Regions from separate parts of the uncultured Comamonas sp. genome, predicted to be linked through region 1. Evidence: riboswitches for the same ligand, from Rfam matches in the RefSeq annotation. Region 1 holds a riboswitch; the other holds the start of a gene.
The links. A riboswitch is a leader RNA that binds a small molecule or an ion and turns the genes downstream of it on or off. The one in region 1 is predicted to bind cobalamin.

Region 1 (6,394 bases):
CGAGTGTCGAGTAGGGCATCACGCAGACCTCGGCATCTTCCAGCGCAATCGCGTCGCAGGAGTGGCGGTCATTGACGATGCCGTCCAGGCCGATGATCTCGCCCGCCATCTGAAAACCGGTGACCTGGTCACGCCCGTCTTCGGTGGCGATGCTGGTCTTGAAGAAGCCGGTGCGAATCGCATACAGCGAGGTGAAGGTCTCGCCATTGCGGAACAGCGCACTGCCGCGCTTGATCTTGCGGCGGGTGGCAACGATCTCGTCAATACGCTCCATTTGTTCGGCCGACAGACCCACGGGCATGCACAGCTCGCGCAGATTGCAGTTGGAGCACGCCACTTTGATGGAGTTGGATGTCATGTATCAATACCCGTGAACAAATATTCGTGTAGGAACGGCGTTCCTTGTATGCGCCTATTGTGCGTGCAGGCGCCAAATGGGTTCTTGATGTATATCAAGGACGGGTGGCGAGCCTTGGGGCACATTGGGGGTCCGCAAGGATAAAGCCCATGATTTCCCTGACCCCCGAACTGCTGCGCCGTTTTGACGTCCCCGGCCCCCGTTACACGTCGTATCCTACCGCAGACCGATTTGTTGAAGCCTTTGCTGCGAATGAGTACAAGCAGGCGCTGGCGCAACGCGGCAGTGGCCTGGCGGCCAGGCTGGCGCCACTGTCCTTGTATGTGCATGTGCCGTTCTGTGCCTCGCTGTGCTACTACTGCGCCTGCAACAAGATCATCACCAAGCATGCCGAGCGGGCCGACGAATACCTGGATTACCTGGAGCGCGAGCTGGATCTGCAGCTCGCCCACCTCAGCACACGCTCGACCATCAGCCAGCTACACCTGGGCGGGGGCTCGCCGACCTTCCTGAGCGATGCGGGTCTCAGCCGCCTGATGGACATGGTCAAGCAGCGCTTCCATCTGCAGCCGGGCGGCGAGTACTCGATCGAGATCGACCCGCGCACCGTGAGCCGCGAGCGCCTGCTGCACCTCTACCAACTGGGCTTTAACCGCCTGAGCTTTGGCGTGCAGGATTTCGACCCGCTGGTGCAAAAGGCCGTGCACCGCGAGCAGCCCGCCGACCAGGTGTTTGCGCTGGTCGAGCAGGCGCGCGCAATCGGCTTTGAATCCATCAATATTGATCTGATCTATGGTTTGCCGTTGCAAAGCCCGGCCAGCTTCGCCCGCACGATGGAGCAGGTCAATGCGCTGCGGCCTGACCGCATTGCGCTCTACGCCTATGCGCATCTGCCCGAGCGCTTCAAGCCCCAGCGCCGCATTCTGACGCAGGACCTGCCCAGCCCGGCGGACAAGCTGGCCATGCTGGCCCAGGCGCTGGCCGCGCTGGAGGGTGCTGGCTATGTCTACGTGGGCATGGACCATTTCGCGCTGCCCGAGGATGCGTTGGCGGTGGCCAAGCGCCAGGGCCGCCTGCACCGCAATTTTCAGGGCTATAGCACGCAGCCCGATTGCGATCTGCTGGCACTGGGCGTCTCGGCCATCGGCCGCATCGGCGCCACCTACAGCCAGAATGCCAAGACGCTGGAGGAGTATTACGACCTGATCGACCAGGGCCAGATCCCCGTGGTGCGCGGGCTGGCGCTGACGCGCGATGACCTGCTGCGCCGCGCGGTGATCATGGGTCTGATGTGCCAGGGCAGCCTGGCGATCGAATCGCTGGAGCAGGCCTGGCTGATCGACTTTGCGCAGTACTTTGCCGCCGAGCTGGCCCAGCTGCGCGAGCTGCAGGCGCAGGGCCTGGTGGACGTGCGAGACGATGTGATCAACGTGACCGAGCTGGGCTGGTACTTTGTGCGCGGCGTGGCCATGGTGTTCGACAAGAACCTGCAGGCCGACCGCAACCGCGCGCGCTTCTCGCGCATCATCTAGCCTGCTGTGGCCTCTCTCAGACCTGCCACGCTGCCAGACTCTTGTAGAGCATGTACAGCGCCAGGCACAGCAGGATGCCACCAAAGATCTTCTTGAGCTGTGCCACCGGCAGGCGGTGCGCGGCGCGGGCACCCAGCGGTGCGGTCAGCACGCTGCAGGTGGCGATGGCGGCCAGGCCCGGCAGCCAGATGTAGCCCAGCGAATGCGGTGGCAGGCCCTGCAGGTGCAGGCCGGCCACCATGAAGCCGGCGACATTGGTGACGGCGATCGGAAAGCCCAGTGCCGAGCTGGTTGCCACCGCGTTGTGCATCGGCACGCTGCACCAGGTCATGAAGGGCACGCTGATGAAAGCACCGCCGGCCCCGACGAGGCCCGAGAGGCAGCCAATCACGCCGCCGGCCGCCAGCTGCCCGGCGGTGCCCGGCATCGGGCGCGTCCCTTGGCTGTTGGGCTTGCGGAACATGCGCAGTGCCGAGTAGCCAATGAACAGGCCGAAGAACAAGCCCAGGTAGCTGCCCTTGAGCACCGCAAAAATGCCCAGGCTGGCCAACAGGCCGCCCAGCACGATGCCCGGGGCCAGGCGTTTGACGAGATCCCAGCGCACGGCACCATGCTGGTGGTGGGCGCGGACGCTGGACATCGATGTGAACACGATGGTCGCCATCGACGTGGCGATCGCCATCTTGATCGCCAGCTCAGGCGCCACGCCCTGGGTGCCCAGGATATAGGTGATGAAGGGCACCAGCACCATGCCGCCGCCGATGCCCAGCAGGCCTGCCAGAAAGCCGCCGATCAATCCCGGCAGCGACAGCGGCAGCAGAACGAGAGGATCAGCCATGGTGCGCAGTAAAAAGGCCACCTGAAACAGGTGGCCTGAAACCCCGCTGTCGCGGAGAGGAGAAGACAGGTTGGGCAGCCTGCCCGAAAAAATCAGGTGTTCGCAGCGGATCCACTGGACCGTCATCCTGAACCGGGGGTTCAGGTGGGCGAGGGCAACCTATCGTTGGGTTCATCTGACGCGAGACGATCACGCTCAATAGGTAATGTACCAAGCCCGTGCTCGTAGAGCATTGGTTCAAGGAACTATAAAGTCCAGCAGGGCTGCGAACGCTTCCATTGTAATCGCTCGCACCTGCTGCACCCCCCAAAATCGCAATTCAATGTGCTGAGATTGGTCAAAAAAGATAGCGTCCTACACAGCTCGTAGAACGCATGGAACGGTATTTTTAGCCAATGCATTGCATGGCGCCAGTATTTGGTGTTAGCGGCTGCTAACACGCTGCTGTCAGGCGCTGGCGGCCAGCGTTTCGGCACCCGGGGAGGGGGCGGGAGCCAGTGCCGCATCGAGCCGTTGCAGCACCGATTGCAGACGGGGCTCGTCCCAGTCGAGGCTGGCCTGCGCAGCGGCGGCGGGCTGGCTCTGGGCCTCGGCCATTGCAGCCGATTGGGCGGCGGCCTGCGCTTGCAATGCATCGGCCGTCTGGCTCAACTGGCTGTTTTGCACTTGCAGGTCGAGCAGATCAAAGGCCACATTGAGCGCCGCCAGCACGGCAATGCGCTCGCGGCCACGGATCTTGCCCGCGTCGCGGATGCCGCTCATGGCCTCATCCACATGCTTGACGGCGGCCAGCAAGCGTGCCTCCTGGCCTTCGGGGCAGCCCAGCATATAGCTTTGCTGCATGATGTGTACTTCCAGCTGTTTCATCATTCGTCCTGGTCAAAGGTCTTGGGCAGGCGTTCGATCAGTGCGTCCACGCGGGCGCGGGCCGCAGTCAGGCGCGATTGGAGGGAGTCGCGCTCCTGGGTAAGGGTGGTGACCTGCTCTTGCAGTTGGGCGTGGGCGCGTTGCAAAGCCTCATGACGGCTCAGCAGTGCTTCCACCCGCTCAAGCATCAGATCCATAGAAGGCGTAGTGGCCATAGAGAGACAGTCTTCTTAAGTGCGCAATGGGTTTAACGCTAAAATTGTACCCGTTGGTGCTCGCCCCAGTGGTTCACATGGGGGCAGTTCAACGGGAAGCAGGAGCGCTGCTTGTGCCCTACAAGCGTTGCGCAACCTGCGCTGCCCCCGCAACGGTAAGCGATGGTTGGCTTTTGCGCCATCCACAGCCACCACTATGCCACTGAATACCTTGAACAAGTGTTTGGGAAGGCGTGTGCTGTGTCATCGCCAGCCCGGATACCGGCCAACATAGTGGAGGTGCGTGGCCCAGGTGCTGCCACAGCTTCCGTGTTCCCCATTGCCGGCGGGGAGGCTGGCGCGGGGTGGTTCATCGCCAGCTCAGTCCATGTTTTTCTCGCCTTTCACGACACGCCGCTGCGCGCGTCCCGTCTGCACGCCCCGTTCCCGGTTGTTCCCCTCCCGCTCCACCATCGCTTGGGCGGCGAGCGCAGCGCTGCCTTGCGTGGCGCTGTCCGCGCAGGCGCAGCAGCTGCCCTCCGGCCAGGAAACAGCGGGTAAGAACCTGCAGGAGATGGTGGTGACTGCCAACCGCATCGAACAACCGCTGTCCGATCTGGTGGCCGATATGTCCATCATCGATGCGCCAACCATCGAGCGCCAGGGCCCGGGCAGTGTCGCCGATGTGCTGGCGCGGGTGCCGGGTATCCAGATCACGCGCAACGGCGGGCCCGGCACGACCACCAGCGTGTTTCTGCGCGGCGCCGATTCGCGCTTCACCGCCGTCTACGTTGACGGCGTGCGCATGGATTCGCAATCGACTGGCGGCGCCTCCTGGCAATCGATTCCGCTGGCGCTGATCGACCGCATCGAAGTGCTGCGCGGCCCGGCGGCTGCCGTCTACGGCTCGGACGCCATGGGCGGTGTGGTGCAGATCTTCACGAAGAAGGGCGACGGCCCCGCCCAGCCTTATGCCGGCCTGGGGGTGGGCAGCCGGGGCATGTTCACTGCAGAGGCGGGTATCTCCGGCGGCGCGGGCGGATGGGATTACGCGCTGGGCCTCAACCGCTCGCAGACCGATGGCTTCAATGCGCGTACGGTCGCCACCGCCAACCCGGACAAGGACGACTACCGCAGCAATGCGGTCAGCGGCCGTCTGGGCTACCAGCTCAACCGCCAGCACCGGCTGGAGGCTACCTTGCTGGCCAGCGATGTGAACTCGGGCTATGACATCAGTCCGGTGGATGATGACCGCAGCCTCAACAAAATGTATGCGCTGGGCCTGAACTGGCAGGCGCAGTGGACCGCGCAATACAGCACCAAGCTGCAGTTCAGCCAGTCGCGCGACTATTACGAAACCCGGCCCTCGCCCTACCAGACGGACACCCGCCTGCAGAACTACCTGTTCCAGAACGAATGGCGCCTGGGTGTGCACACCTTGACGGCAGCGCTGGAGCGGCGTGACGACGCATTGACCAATGGCGGCATTGACCGGGATCGCCACCAGAATGCGCTGGCGCTAGGCTATGGCCTGAACACCGGCCCGCACACGGTGCAACTGAACCTGCGCCGGGATGACGACAGCGAGTTTGGCGGCAAGACCACCGGCAGCGCCGCCTACGGCTATGCGTTTGCAACCCACTGGCGCGCCACGGCAACGGTGGGCACCGCCTTCCGTGTGCCCACGCTCTACCAGCGCTTCAGCGAATATGGCGATGCCTCACTGCAGCCCGAGAAAAGCCGCAATGCCGAGCTGGGCCTGCGCTGGGCGCAAGGTGCGCACAGCTTCTCGGCCACGGCCTACCGCAACCGGGTGACCGACCTGATCAACTTCTCGTCACCCGGCAGCTGCGACAGCCCATTCGGCTGCTATGCCAATGTGGGCAAGGCACGCCTGGAGGGCATCACCCTGGCGGGCACCACCAAGCTGGGCGCCTTCAACCTGCATGGTTCGGTTGATTTCCAGAACCCGCGCGACACCGAAAACGACAAGCTGCTGGCGCGCCGCGCCAAGCGCTATGCCACCCTGGGCGCCGAGACGCGTGCCGCAGGTTGGACCTGGGCCGCCGACCTGCAGACCAGCGCCAAGCGCTTTGACAATGCCGCCAACACCAATGTGCTGGGCGGCTACACCTTGTTCAACCTGTCGGCGCAGACCGAGGTGGCCAAGGATGTGAACCTGATCGCCCGGATCAACAACCTGGCGGACAAGCGCTACCAGACCGCACGCACCTACGCCACCGAAGGGCGCAGCGTGTATGTGGGTGTGAAGTGGATGCCGCGCTGAGCGCAGAGGGGATAAGCGAGCCATGACAGAGATGACGGTTCAGGACCGCCCAACGGCCTCTTGTGTGGCGCTGCTGATTGCGGCGCCCGCATCCGGCCAGGGCAAGACTACGGTGACAGCGGCCCTGGCCCGCCTGCATGCCCGCCAGGGCCGGCGGGTGCAGGTGTTCAAGTGTGGTCCGGATTTTCTTGATCCGCAGTGGCTGCGCCTGGCCAGCGGCCAGCCAGTGCATGCGCTGGACCGCTGGATGAACGGTGAAGCGGATGTGCGCGCGCGCCTGTTCCAAGCCGCGCAGTGCAATGATGTGCTGCTGATCGA
Region 2 (6,394 bases), on a different contig from region 1:
TGGCCGTAGTCGATGATGATGATCCACTCCGGGTCGCGCGTGATCACATCCTCCCAATTGCCTCGGGGCCAGTTGCTGGGGATGTCGGCAAAGATGTTGCTGCCACCTGCGGCATCCAGCATGGCCTGGGGCATGCCGAAGCCGCCGACCGTCGTCGGTATCTTCTCGCCGCTGTCGAACACAAAGACACGCGGTTGCTGCGTATGTCCCTGCATCTGCGTGGCCAGCTGGTCGATCGAGGCCTGCAGCTTGGCAATTTGCGGCTGCGCCTGGGTTTCGATACCGAAGATGCGTGACACATTGCGCAGGTCCGCCAAGGTGTCGGCCAGCGCCACACGCTCACGCTTGTGGATGCGGACGCAGGACTCGGACAGCACATAGGATGCGATGCCGTGCTTTGCCAGCAGCTCGGGCGTGACCCCGCCGGGGCGGAACCCATAGCTCCAGCCGCCAAATACAAAGTCGGCGCGTGCTTCCAGCATGGTCTCCAGGTTCATGTCCTGCGACGAGAGCTTGGGCACCCGGGCGAACTGGTCCACCAGCTCGGGGCTGATCTCCTTGCGCGACGGTATTCCCGTGTAACCGACCAGCTGGGACCCCAGGCCCAGAAACAGGAACATCTCGGTGATGTTCACATCGTGCGTGATGGCGCGCTGCGGTACCCGGTCATAGCGCTGGGGCTGGCCGCAGACCTCGATCACCAGCGGCGCAGCCCGCAAGCCTGCATGCGCGGCAGCCGCCGCGCTCGCGATGGGGACCGCGGCTGCCTGGGTGGGGCGGCTGGGCGGCTGCGGGCCGGCTGGCTGGTCACAGCCGGCCTGCACCAAGGCGGCCGCTGCCGCCAGCGCGCGCAGAATGTGCCGGGAGGTGCTTGCTGTCATGCCTGTGCCTTGCTCAGAAACGCAGATGGGCCATCAGCTCAAAGCTGCGGCCATTGCCCATCAGCCATTGCGAGCCGTAGGACGATGCAGCATAGCGCTTGTTGGTCAGGTTGCGGCCAACGAGGTTCAAGCTGGTGCTGCGGTTCAGGTTCCAGCCCAGTACCGCATCGGCCACGGTGTAGGCGGACAGCTGCGCGGTATTGGCATTGCTGGTGTAGCGGCTGGCAACATAGCGCAGACCCAGCGATGCCCGCCAATCGCCCGTCTGGTAGTGCGCCCAGGCATTGGCCGTGTAGCGCGGCACATTGGCGGGCTGGTTGCCGGCGCGGTCAATGGCGGTGGCGCCTTCGCGCAGCTCGTCAAACTCAGCATCCACATAGGCCAGGTTGCCCTCAAAGCGCCAGGACTGGGTCGCCCGCCAGCTACCTGCCAGCTCGATACCCTTGGACGACTGCTTGCCGCCCTGGATCGACAGCGCTGGGCGGTCCGGATCGCGGGTGATGATGTCCTTCTTGCGGATGTCGAAGACCGCCAGGGTCCACTCGCCCTGGTCATTGGGCAGTTGCTGCTTGATGCCTACCTCCACCTGGCGGCCCTTGCTCAGGGTGAAGCCGGTTTGCGACTGGCTCAGCGACAGCAGGCTGGTAACCGGGTCATGGCCGGTGCTGACCTGGGCATAGACGCTGGTGTTCTGGTCCAGCTTGTGGGTCAGTCCCAGGCGCCAGGAGGTGCCGCCCAAGGTCTTGTCAAAACGGGCCGGGCTGAGCAGGTCCATGCGGTCAAAGTCATACAGGTCGCGGCGCACGCCGGCCATCAGCAGCCACTGCGCGCCCAGCCTCCAGGCGTCTTCGAGGTAGAAGGCGTTCTGGCGGATGCGCGAGGTCATGCGCGCCTTGTAGGGGTCCGGGCTGTTCCAGTAGCCACTGGTGCCACCGGTCAGCGGCACATCGGACTCGCCGGTATATGGGGAGTTGTTGAGGGCGGTGAACTTGGCCTGCGACACGTCCCAGCCCATCGCAATCTCGTGCTGGCCGGGCTTGAATACGGCGCCCAGGCGGTTGCCGCTTTGCTCCAGATCGTGGCCGATCTCCAGGTAATCGTAGCGGTGGACCGTGCGGGTGCCGGCATCGTAGTCGTAGCCTTCGATGTTCTTCCAGTGGCGGTCGGCCTTCATGTGGTAGGTCTCGTTGCGCAGCACCAGCGCGTCGCTCACGTTCCACTCGGCCTTGAGCTTGTAGCGCTGGTCCTTGTAGTGGATGTCGCTGTCGAGAACGTTGAAATTGCGGTCGCGCAGTGCCGCCACCGGCTTGCCATCAACGACGGGGGTACCAAAGTAGCGCTCGGGCCGCTGGTCGCTGACATCGGCCGTCAGATCCAGGCGCAGGTCACTGTTGGCCTGCCAGCGGATGGCGCTCATCAGCTTCTTGCTGTCGCTGTTGCCCAGCTGGCGCTCGCCGTCCGTGCGATCACCGTAGACATCCAGGCGGTAGCTCAGGCTGTCGCTCAGTGCGCCGGTGGTGCCCAGGCCCGCACGCGCCGTGCCATGGGAGCCAGCGCCCAGCAAGACTTCGGACGAGGTGGTGCGGCTGGGCTCCTTGCGCACCGCATTCACGGTGGCGCCCATCGTGCCGCTGCCGTACATCAGCGATGCCGGACCGCGCAGCACATCAAAGCGCTCATAGCCCCAGCTGGAATTGGGATAGGCCACGGTGCCTGCGGCCACGCCCAAGGCCAGACCGTCTTCGGCCACGCCCACCGAGTTGACGCCATTAAAGCCCCGGCTGGAAAACGACAGTCCGCCGTTGCCAGGGGTGCCGGTCGTGCTCAGGCCCACGCTGCGGCCCACGGCGTCCACCACCTCGTAGTCGGCGCGCTCCTGGATCTGCACAGCCGATACCGAGCTGACGCTGGCCGGCAGGTCCTGCAGCGGAATGGCCAGCTTGCTGGCCGAGGTGGAAGGCAGCTGGAGCGCATGGGGCTCGCTGCGCTTGTCGGTCACCACCACTTCGGACAGCGATGTCTCTTGCGCATGGGCCACCGCCATGCCCAGGGCAGGCAAACACAGGACACAGGAGTGACCCACCAGACGCAACGAGGAAGAGAGCCGTCCGGCTGCCAGGAGCCGGTTTTTCGGAAAAGGAACTGCAGTCATTTCAACAAAAGGCGAAAACTGCCTGATGTGAGGGCCGCACTGCACGCGGTCACCCCAGGGACGGGGCCGCATGCCGAACCGCCGTCCACACCCCGCAGACAGTTGAGAGAGCGCTGTCCGGACAGAGAGGTCCGGAACACGCTACGACTACGAACAGGCCGGTCTCCGGGCTTACAGGCGGTACGGCGCAGGCGCCGACCCGGTAACCGGTCTTCCCAGGGCGGGCGTGTCTCATGGCCTTGCAGGCATGGACACACTCTCGACCCCAGTGACTGGGCCCGCGTGGGAGCGGGCCGCATCGGCTACTTTTCCTGTCTACCGTTGCGGGGGCAGCCAAGGCTTGGGGGAGCTTCCTCCCGACCTTGTTCCCGTTTCACTTGTGCATGACAAGCACCTGTAGATAGGCTTTTTTCAAAGCGCAGCCAGTGTACCAGCCGCGAGCCATTGGTGCGCCGTTCGACGGCAGGCTGTGTCAGCCCGGCGATACAGCGCTGGCTGGGGGGCGTGATCGGCTCTGCGGCAGGCGCGACGCGTAGCCGATGAAGTCGGTGCTGCTCAACTGGCCCAGCAGCCATTGCCGAAAGCTGGTCTGGATCGGCCGCTCCCCCCCGCCCCGGCGCGTGTAGAGGTGGAATTTGGGCGTTCTATCCATCGGCAGTTGGCGCAGCAGCTCCGGGCCAAAGGGCGCGAGCAGCTTGCCGCTGTGGATGTAGCTGAGCGCATCCACATAGGACAGCAGCCCCACCCCCTGCCCGCTGAGGACGGCCTGCAGCATCGCATCGTGTGTGTGCAGCAGCATCGGGCTGGCATGCTTGTCGCCCGGATCCAGGCCCAGCATGGCATAGATGTCCTGCCACAAGGTGTTGTGGCTGAGCGGCGAGATGAGCCGGTGGTGCGGCAGGTCCTGCGCGGTCTCCACCGGTTGCTCGGCCAGCAGCTGGGGTGCGGCAACGATGACCTTGAGGTCTTCGAGCAGCGGGGTTTCATCGAGGTGGTCCACACCGCCATAGCCCCAGACGATCGCAGCATCCAGATCACTGCTGTCAAACGAAGGCAGCTCCACGCCAATGGAGATGCGCAGATCCAGTGCCGGGTAATCCTTGGTGAACGACGGCAGCGAGCGGATCAGGTACTGGGTCGCAAAGTAGGGGCTGACCTGGATATGGAACTGTGCGTCGTTGTGGTGGGCGCGCACCGCCTCCATCCCCTGGCTCAGCGCATCCAGCCCCTGCTCCACATAGTGGTACAGCGTCTGCGCCTCCTCACTGGCGAGCAGGCCACGGGTGCCGCGCTCGAACAGCTGCATGTCCAGGGCACTCTCCAGCTGCTTGAGCTGCTGGCTGGCGGCCTGCGGGGTCAGGCACAGTTCGTCGGCTGCCTTGCGGATGGAACCATGGCGGAAGACGGACTCGAACACGCGCAGCGGCTGCAGGGGCGGTAGCTTGTATTTCATGGAGGGGCGCCGGGCACGGAGGACGAAGGCCCGGGCTGCCGATGATTATAGGTGGCGGTCAGCAAGCACCAAGCCATCGCAGCGCCTGTTCGAACGCGACCAGTCCTCGCAGTAAGGCCCCTACTCCGCACACGTCCGGTGCTATCTGGATCGGCACCCACTGCCGTCAAGGTGGCGCATCTTGCATGTTGCCAACGGCCTTTTGGCGCTAAGCTTGTTCGGTACCAGACCTGCGTCTGGTCATCATTGTTTCCAGGGGGCATTCGCATGGCACGCAAGCTGACCTTTTCCTTGAACATGGGCTGGCGCACGCTGCTGACAGACTTTGGCATCAGGCCCGAGCATGTGCTGTGCAAAGCGGCGCTGCCGGAAGACCTGTTTTCCCACGCAGAACGCGGTCTGGACACAGAAGCGTATTTCCGCTTCTGGCGCGCTCTGGAGCAGGAAGCGGGAGATCCGCTGTTTCCGCTGCACCTGGTCGACAAGGTATCGGCCGAGGTGTTCGATCCCCCCCTGTTCGCCGCGCTGTGCAGCGCCAATCTGATGCAGGCAGCGCAACGCCTGGCCAGGTACAAGCAGCTTGTGGCGCCCATGGGGCTGGAGCTGCAGGTGAACGGCGCCGGGGCGCTCAGCGTGTCGCCGCGCTGGCTGTCGGTTCAGACGGAGGTGCCCTGGTCGCTACAGGTCGCCGAAGTGGCGTTTTTCCTGCGCCTTGCGCGGATGGCGACACGCGCGCCAATCAAGGCACTGCGGGTGGAACTGCCGCAACTTCCGGCCAGCAGCAGTGCAAGGCACTACGAACGCTTTTTCGGTGTCGCTGTGCAACAGGGGGATGCGCCCTGTATCTGCTTCACTGCTGCCGATGCGCTGCGCCCCTTTTTGACCTTGAACGAGGGCATGTGGCGCGTGTTCGAGCCTGAGCTGCGCCGCCGGCTGAGCGAGCTGGATGCGGCGGCCAGCACGGGCGAACGGGTGCGTGCTGTCTTGCTGGAACTGCTTCCCAGCAAGACGGCCAGCATCGACACAGCCGCCGAGCGCTTGGGGATGAGCAAACGCACGCTGCAGCGCCGGCTGGAGGCCGAGGGAGAGAACTTCCGCGCCCTCGTCAACAGCACCCGGGAGAGCCTGGCCCGCCACTACCTCGGCAGCACCACGATGAGCGGCAGCGAAATCGCCTTCCTGCTGGGCTTTGAAGATCCCAATTCCTTCTACCGCGCCTTCCTGGAATGGACAGGCCAGACCCCCGATGCGGCCCGCAGCGCCATGCGCCTGCACTAAGAACCTGTTCAAAGAGGAAAATGACGCCATGACATCACCCCATCCGCCCCGCAAAGTGCTGCTGGCTGGCGCTACAGGCCTCGTCGGTGGCCAGTTGCTGCATGCGCTCTTGGCCGACCCGAATGTTGCCGAGGTCCATGCCCTGGTCCGGCGGCCGCTGGCCCTACGCCATCCCAAGCTGCAGATCCATACCGTGGATTTCCGCCAACTGCCGGCACTCCCGCCAGTCCATGAGCTCTACCTGGCCCTGGGCACGACGATCAAGGTGGCAGGTAGCAAGCAAGCCTTCCGGGCCGTCGACCTGGATGCCAACTTGGCCGTCGCGCAGGCAGCCTTCGCGGCAGGTGCGCGGCGCATCGGCCTGGTTAGCGCCGGATCGGCAAACGCGCATTCGGCCATGTTCTACACCCGGGTCAAAGGGGAACTGGAGGATGCGCTGAAAGCGATGCCTTTTGAGGCACTGGTGATCGCGCAACCTTCGCTGCTGCTGGATCACCGGGATGGGCTGGGTCAGCCCACCCGCATTGGCGAGCTGATCGCCATTCCCGTCGCCAAGCTGCTCGCCCCCATCCTGCCCGGGGCCTACAAGCCCGTGCATGCCCAGGCCGTCGCGCAAGCACTGGTACGCAC

Region 2: it holds a riboswitch for cobalamin, as region 1 does, so the genes downstream of both, ACHWUQ_RS06490 (TonB-dependent receptor) here and ACHWUQ_RS14585 (TonB-dependent receptor domain-containing protein) in region 1, are expected to answer to the same signal.

What each region holds. Positions count from the first base shown of each region.
Region 1 covers NZ_CAXYJV010000038.1:209,086-215,479, reverse strand. Annotated here, with positions in the region: gene fnr (fumarate/nitrate reduction transcriptional regulator Fnr) at 1-358, opposite strand, end outside; gene hemN (oxygen-independent coproporphyrinogen III oxidase) at 508-1,890, shown strand; gene ACHWUQ_RS14600 (sulfite exporter TauE/SafE family protein) at 1,907-2,728, opposite strand; gene ACHWUQ_RS14595 (cell division protein ZapA) at 3,176-3,595, opposite strand; gene ACHWUQ_RS14590 (hypothetical protein) at 3,595-3,810, opposite strand; cobalamin riboswitch at 3,848-4,095, shown strand; gene ACHWUQ_RS14585 (TonB-dependent receptor domain-containing protein) at 4,178-6,076, shown strand; gene ACHWUQ_RS14580 (cobyrinate a,c-diamide synthase) at 6,099-6,394, shown strand, end outside.
Region 2 covers NZ_CAXYJV010000013.1:5,105-11,498, forward strand. Annotated here, with positions in the region: gene ACHWUQ_RS06485 (ABC transporter substrate-binding protein) at 1-881, opposite strand, end outside; gene ACHWUQ_RS06490 (TonB-dependent receptor) at 895-2,940, opposite strand; cobalamin riboswitch at 3,172-3,446, opposite strand; gene ACHWUQ_RS06495 (LysR substrate-binding domain-containing protein) at 3,506-4,486, opposite strand; gene ACHWUQ_RS06500 (AraC family transcriptional regulator ligand-binding domain-containing protein) at 4,754-5,764, shown strand; gene ACHWUQ_RS06505 (nucleoside-diphosphate sugar epimerase) at 5,793-6,394, shown strand, end outside.